DNA from 3 places in the Streptomyces sp. R-07 genome. Region 1 is predicted to be linked to each of the others. Evidence: predicted binding sites of a transcription regulator. Region 1 holds the regulator's gene; each other region holds the start of a gene.
What was found. Region 1 encodes HrcA, which represses chaperone genes, less so after heat shock. Its sites were predicted from a motif close to TTNGCACTCNGNNNNNCNGAGTGCNAA; they were not measured.
Positions count from the first base shown of each region.

Region 2: a site for HrcA is predicted at 1,386-1,412, ahead of groES (co-chaperone GroES). Genes of this name have one in related genera too.
Region 3: a site for HrcA is predicted at 1,323-1,349, ahead of groL (chaperonin GroEL). Genes of this name have one in related genera too.

Region 1 is NZ_CP183978.1:2,539,265-2,541,529, forward strand. Features, by position in the region: gene dnaJ (molecular chaperone DnaJ) at 1-730, opposite strand, end outside; gene hrcA (heat-inducible transcriptional repressor HrcA) at 731-1,750, opposite strand; gene ACN9M0_RS11500 (MBL fold metallo-hydrolase) at 1,899-2,265, shown strand, end outside.
Region 2 is NZ_CP183978.1:4,827,649-4,829,913, reverse strand. Features, by position in the region: gene groL (chaperonin GroEL) at 1-867, opposite strand, end outside; gene groES (co-chaperone GroES) at 978-1,286, opposite strand; gene ACN9M0_RS22250 (hypothetical protein) at 1,433-1,711, opposite strand; gene ACN9M0_RS22245 (polysaccharide deacetylase family protein) at 1,708-2,265, opposite strand, start outside.
Region 3 is NZ_CP183978.1:4,405,435-4,407,699, forward strand. Features, by position in the region: gene thrC (threonine synthase) at 1-201, shown strand, start outside; gene ACN9M0_RS20170 (MoaD/ThiS family protein) at 242-517, shown strand; gene ACN9M0_RS20175 (cold-shock protein) at 947-1,150, shown strand; gene groL (chaperonin GroEL) at 1,514-2,265, shown strand, end outside.

The DNA of each region.
Region 1 (2,265 bases):
CGGGGCCGCCGCCGGGGCCGACCTCACCCTCGCCCGCGAGCTGGATGCGGGTGCCGTTGTCGACGCCGGCCGGGATCTTGACCGTGAGGGTGCGGCGGGAACGGACCCGGCCGTCGCCCGCGCACTCGGGGCACGGGGTCGGGACGACGGTGCCGAAGCCCTGGCACTGCGGGCAGGGCCGGGAGGTCATGACCTGGCCGAGGAAGGACCGGGTGACCTGGGAGACCTCGCCGCGGCCGCGGCACATGTCACAGGTCTGCGCGGTGGTGCCGGGCGCGGCACCCTCACCCGAACAGGTGGTGCAGACGACCGCCGTGTCGACCTGGATGTCCTTGGTCGTGCCGAAGGCCGCCTCGTTGAGGTCGATCTCCAGACGGATCATGGCGTCCTGGCCGCGGCGGGTGCGCGAGCGCGGGCCGCGCTGCGAGGCCGTGCCGAAGAAGGCGTCCATGATGTCGGAGAAGTTGCCGAAGCCACCGGCCCCGAAGCCGCCCGCGCCGCCTCCGCCGGAGGCCGACAGCGGGTCGCCGCCCAGGTCGTAGACCTGCTTCTTCTGCGGGTCCGAGAGGACCTCGTAGGCGGCGTTGATCTCCTTGAAGCGTTCCTGCGTCTTCGGATCGGGATTGACGTCCGGGTGCAGCTCGCGCGCGAGCCTCCGGAACGCCTTCTTGATCTCGTCCTGGGAAGCGTCGCGGCGCACGCCGAGTACGGCGTAGTAGTCCGTGGCCACTTACGACTCCGCCAGGATCTGTCCGACGTAACGTGCCACTGCGCGTACCGCTCCCATCGTTCCGGGGTAGTCCATGCGGGTCGGTCCGACCACGCCGAGTTTGGCGACTGCCTCGCCGCCCGAACCGTAGCCGACCGAGACGACGGACGTGGAGCTCAGCCCCTCGTGGGCGTTCTCGTGCCCGATGCGTACGGTCATGCCCGATTCCTTGGCCTCGCCGAGCAGCTTGAGGAGCACGACCTGCTCCTCCAGGGCTTCCAGGACGGGCCTGATCATCAGGGGGAAGTCGTGTCCGAAGCGGGTGAGATTGGCGGTTCCGCCGATCATCAGCCGCTCCTCGTGCTCCTCGACGAGCGATTCGAGGAGGGTCGCGAGCACGGTCGAGACCGTGGCGCGGTCCTCGACCTCCTCGAAGGACTCGGGGAGGTCCTGCACCAGCTGCGGCACGTCGGCGAACCGGCGGCCGACGACCCGGCTGTTGAGCCGGGCCCGGAGATCGGCGAGCGAGGTCTCGCCGAAGGGGGCGGGGCAGTCGACGAGGCGCTGCTCGACCCGGCCGGTGTCCGTGATGAGGACGAGCATCAGGCGGGCGGGGGCCAGCGAGAGCAGTTCCACGTGCCGGACGGTCGAGCGGGTCAGCGAGGGGTACTGCACGACGGCGACCTGGCGGGTCAGCTGGGCGAGCAGCCGTACGGTACGCCCGACGACGTCGTCGAGGTCGACGGCTCCGTCGAGGAAGTTGTGGATCGCGCGCCGCTCGGGCGTCGACAGCGGCTTGACGCCGGCGAGCCGGTCGACGAAGAGCCGGTAGCCCTTGTCGGTCGGGATGCGGCCGGCACTGGTGTGAGGCTGGGCGATGAAGCCCTCCTCCTCCAGGACGGCCATGTCGTTGCGCACGGTGGCGGGCGACACGCCGAGCTTGTGGCGCTCGGTGAGCGCCTTGGAGCCGACGGGCTCCTCCGTCCCGACGTAGTCCTGGACGATGGCGCGCAGGACCTCGAGTCTGCGTTCGCTGAGCATCGTGCGCACCTCCAGCTGTCGTCGTCGTTCCGGTTGCTCCGCTTTTGGCACTCGCCCTGTCCGAGTGCCAGCGATCCCCCGGCCAGTGTACGGCGGCGGGCATCGCTCCTGGCAAGGAGGCGGCGCCCGCACCGGTTAGCGTCGCCCCATGGACATCGATTGGGAAGCGTACGGCTGGGAGCGGCTGGCGGACGGCGTCGGCAGGCGCCGACTGCCCGGCTGGGACGCCACGGTGGGCCTGGTCGTGGGCTCCCGGGCGCTGCTGCTGTACGACACGGGGTCCTCGCTCGCGGAGGGCGCCGAGCTGCGGGCCCAGGTGACGGGACTCACGGGCGGCCGGAAGGTGACGCACATCGCACTCAGCCACCCCCACTTCGACCACGTCTTCGGCACGGCGGCGTTCGCGGGCGCGGAGGTCTTCGGCGCGGTGGGTTCGGACGATCTCCTCGCCAGTGCGCGGGAGCGGGAGGAACTGCGCCTGGACGGGGTGCGGCAGGGACTGGACGCGACGGCGG
Region 2 (2,265 bases), 2.3 Mb from region 1:
GAGCATCGCCTTGCGGCGGTCGCCGAAGCCGGGGGCCTTGACGGCCACGGCGTTGAAGGTGCCACGGATCTTGTTGACGACGAGGGTGGAGAGGGCCTCGCCCTCGACGTCCTCGGCGATGATCAGGAGCGGCTTGCTGGCGCCGGCCTGGATGACCTTCTCCAGGATGGGCAGCAGGTCCTGGATCGAGGAGATCTTGCCCTGGTTGATCAGGATGTACGGGTCGTCGAGGACGGCCTCCATACGCTCCTGGTCGGTGACCATGTACGGGGACAGGTAGCCCTTGTCGAAGGCCATGCCCTCGGTGAAGTCGAGCTCCAGGCCGAAGGTGTTGGACTCCTCGACGGTGATGACACCGTCCTTGCCGACCTTGTCCATCGCCTCGGCGATGAGCTCGCCGACCTGCTGGTCCTGCGCGGAGAGCGCGGCGACGGCGGCGATGTCGGACTTGTCCTCGATCGGGCGCGCGGTGGCGAGCAGCTCGTCGGAGACGGCCTTGACGGCGGCGTCGATGCCCTTCTTCAGGGCGGCCGGGGAGGCGCCGGCGGCGACGTTGCGCAGACCCTCGCGGACCAGGGCCTGGGCGAGCACGGTGGCGGTGGTGGTGCCGTCACCCGCGATGTCGTTGGTCTTGGTCGCCACCTCCTTCACCAGCTGGGCGCCGAGGTTCTCGTACGGGTCGTCGAGCTCGACCTCGCGGGCGATCGTGACACCGTCGTTGGTGATGGTGGGGGCGCCGAACTTCTTGTCGATGACGACGTTGCGGCCCTTGGGGCCGATCGTCACCTTCACCGTGTCGGCAAGCTTGTTGACGCCGCGCTCAAGGGCGCGACGGGCGTCCTCGTCGAACTTCAGGATCTTCGCCATGGGAGCGGTTCAGCCCTCTCGGAATGGGGTGGAACGAACTGCGCCCCCGGACGCCCGGTGCGGGGTCAAGGGGCGCAGCTCAAAGCATCTGCTTCAGATACTTCGGTGAATTACTTCTCGACGATCGCGAGCACGTCGCGAGCCGAGAGGACGAGGTACTCCTCGCCGTTGTACTTCACCTCGGTGCCGCCGTACTTGCTGTACAGCACGATGTCGCCGGTCTTGACGTCGAGCGGCAGACGCTCGCCGTTCTCGAAGCGGCCCGGGCCCACGGCCAGGACGACGCCCTCCTGGGGCTTCTCCTTGGCGGTGTCCGGAATGACCAGGCCAGAGGCGGTGGTCTGCTCGGCGTCGAGCGGCTGGACCACAATGCGGTCCTCGAGCGGCTTGATGGCAACCTTGGAGCTGGTGGTCGTCACGATCCGACCTCCCCCTTCGGAGATCTCACGGGGTTAACTGTCTGAGGTGGCGACCAGGTGGATCCGTCGTCGCGGGTGCCGGACCTGCCCGTCGCTGTGTTGGCACTCTCCAGTGGGGAGTGCCAGAGCCGAGACTATGACCGCGATTAGCACTCGGTCAAGCGGAGTGCCAATTCATCGCTCCGTGGCGCGATCGCGGGCCCGGCCGCAGGCGCGACCGTACGGCGCGATCCCGCCTCTTCGCAGCTCTTCGCGTCCACGACCGCCCGTACGTGCGGGGCCGCCGCGGGTGGGGGGCTCACCCGTTCCGCCGCCTTCCGGCCGAGCCGTTCGATCGGGTCGACCGAGGAGGCGCAGGCCGGGAGGGCGAGGAGCGCGCCGGCCACGGTCAGCAGGGCGGTCCACCGCCGCGCCCGCCCTCTCACACGTAGTCCTCGAGCTTCGCGACCGCGTACCCCTTGGCCGTGATCACGTTCATCACGTTGCGGATCATGTCGGGCATGCTGCCCTTCCAGTCCCCCTTGCCCCGGAAGTGGGTGAGCACGATGTCGCCGGGGTGCAGGTCCCGGTCCCACTCGCGCCACTCCATGTGGTCGGGGAAGGCCTCGGCGGCCCAGAGCGGGACCGCCTTGACGCCGCAGCTCTTCGCGGCGACCAGGGTGTCCTCGTTGTAGTTGCCGTACGGCGGGCGGAAGAGCGGGGGCCGCTTGCCGAAGCGCTTCTCGATGACGTCCTGCATGCCGCAGATCTCGCGCTTCTGCTCGCTGTACGAGAGTCCGGGCAGGTAGCGGTGGCGGAGGGTGTGGTTGTGCAGCGAGACGCCGGACTCCTGCGACTTCTGCATCTTCGCGAAGTAGCCGTAGTCGTCCTTGACGAGGTAGTCGCTGAGGAAGGCGCTGTAGGGGATCCGCAGCTCGTTCATCATCTTCAGCAGCCGGGGGTCCTTCTCCGCGCCGTCGTCGATCGTCAGGAAGACGAC
Region 3 (2,265 bases), 1.9 Mb from region 1:
GCGGAGACCGCGGGCGGCGTCACCGTCGGCGTGACGAAGAAGCTCGTCGAGGCCGGTCTCATCGACCCGGAGCTCACCACCGTCGTCCTCAACACCGGCGACGGACTCAAGACCCTGGACGCGGTGGCCGACACCTCTCAGGCGACCGCCACCATCCGCCCGAGCCTGGACGCGTTCCGCGACGCGGGCCTGGCGCTCTGAGCCGGTCCGCTTTCCTGGCCCACTGAAAGGTTTCGAAGACATGGCCGTGAACGTCCGCATCCCCACCATCCTCCGCACCTACACGGGCGGTCAGTCCGAGGTCCAGGCCGAGGGCACGACCCTCGCCGAGGTCATCGCGGACCTGGAGAAGAACCACGCGGGCATCGCCGCCCGCGTCCTGGACGACCAGGGCAAGCTGCGCCGCTTCGTCAACGTGTACGTCAACGACGACGACGTGCGCTTCGAGCAGGGCCTGGAGACGGCCACCCCGGCCGGTGCGGGCGTCTCGATCATCCCCGCCGTCGCCGGAGGCTGACCGTCGAGCACAGTGCCGCCGGGTGCTGATTCTTCGCCAAGGCTTACCAGTCAGTACGAATTGCCCCTTCCGCGCGATAAGCGGAGGGGGCAATTCTGCATGGTTGAGCGGGGTAGAGTTGGGGAAGTCCCCTCCGCTGCTCATGCCGGGTGCATATGAGAATGCGTCCCCGCACGACAAGAAGCAGCCAAAGTGTCTGCGCGTTGTGTACGTTCTGCGCGCTTTGCCGGGCCCGACTTGCCCCGTAATTCAGGGGATTCTCCCCAATTCCCCTTTCCTGAGTGCGCAGAATTCTCGGTCGATTGACCTGTTGCAGAGGGCAGTTGGGCAGATACATTCAGCGGCGGTCGACGCGTTCCGGCGCAGGGTCTGACCCGGGTTCCGCGAAGTGCGGGTCCCGCGCAAGGGCCAGTAATAGGGGAGTTAGGCATGGCTCAGGGCACCGTCAAGTGGTTCAACGCGGAGAAGGGCTACGGCTTCATCGCGGTAGACGGTGGTGCGGATGTTTTCGTCCACTACAGCGCGATCCAGATGGATGGCTACCGCAGCCTCGAAGAGGGCCAGCGGGTCGAGTTCGAGATCTCGCAGGGCCAGAAGGGTCCGCAGGCGGACATGGTCAAGCTCGCCGTCTGAGCGCGGCGCGATCGGCCACCGACGCAACGCCGTCGAGGGGTCCGCATCCCTGAGGGGATGCGGACCCCTCGTGCGTTCCCGGCCTTCCTCCGCGTACGTCCCGATCGTCGGGAGTCGCTTGCAGCCGCCCGTCGCCCGACCACCACACCTCATCGACGTTCCTTCGGAACGGCTTGCACTCCCCTAGGTCGAGTGCTAATCATTGGCGTTAGCACTCTGAAGGTGAGAGTGCTTACGAGGATCGGGCAGATGAGGCCCGCGGCCAGGTGGGGCAAGGAACCATCGGGTACGCAGGCCGTCCGTCGCGGGCGTCGGCGCGGTCCTGGAGCGTTATCCACCCCATGTCCGGGAGGACCACTTCACATGGCCAAGATCATCGCGTTCGACGAGGAGGCCCGGCGCGGTCTCGAGCGCGGCATGAACCAGCTCGCTGACGCCGTCAAGGTCACCCTCGGCCCCAAGGGCCGCAACGTCGTCCTCGAGAAGAAGTGGGGCGCCCCCACGATCACCAACGATGGTGTCTCCATCGCCAAGGAGATCGAGCTCGAGGACCCGTACGAGAAGATCGGCGCCGAGCTGGTCAAGGAAGTCGCCAAGAAGACGGACGACGTCGCCGGCGACGGTACGACCACCGCCACCGTCCTCGCCCAGGCGCTCGTCCGCGAGGGCCTCCGCAACGTCGCCGCCGGTGCCAACCCGATGGCCCTCAAGCGCGGTATCGAGAAGGCCGTCGAGGCCGTCTCCGGTGCCCTGCTCGAGCAGGCGAAGGATGTCGAGACCAAGGAGCAGATCGCTTCCACGGCCTCCATCTCCGCCGCCGACACCCAGATCGGCGAGCTCATCGCCGAGGCGATGGACAAGGTCGGCAAGGAAGGCGTCATCACCGTCGAGGAGTCCCAGACCTTCGGTCTGGAGCTGGAGCTCACCGAGGGCATGCGCTTCGACAAGGGCTACATCTCGGCGTACTTCGCGACCGACATGGAGCGCATGGAGGCGTCGCTCGACGACCCGTACCTCCTGATCGTCAACTCCAAGATCTCCTCCGTGAAGGACCTCCTTCCGCTCCTGGAGAAGGTCATGCAGTCGGGCAAGCCGCTGCTGATCATCGCCGAGGA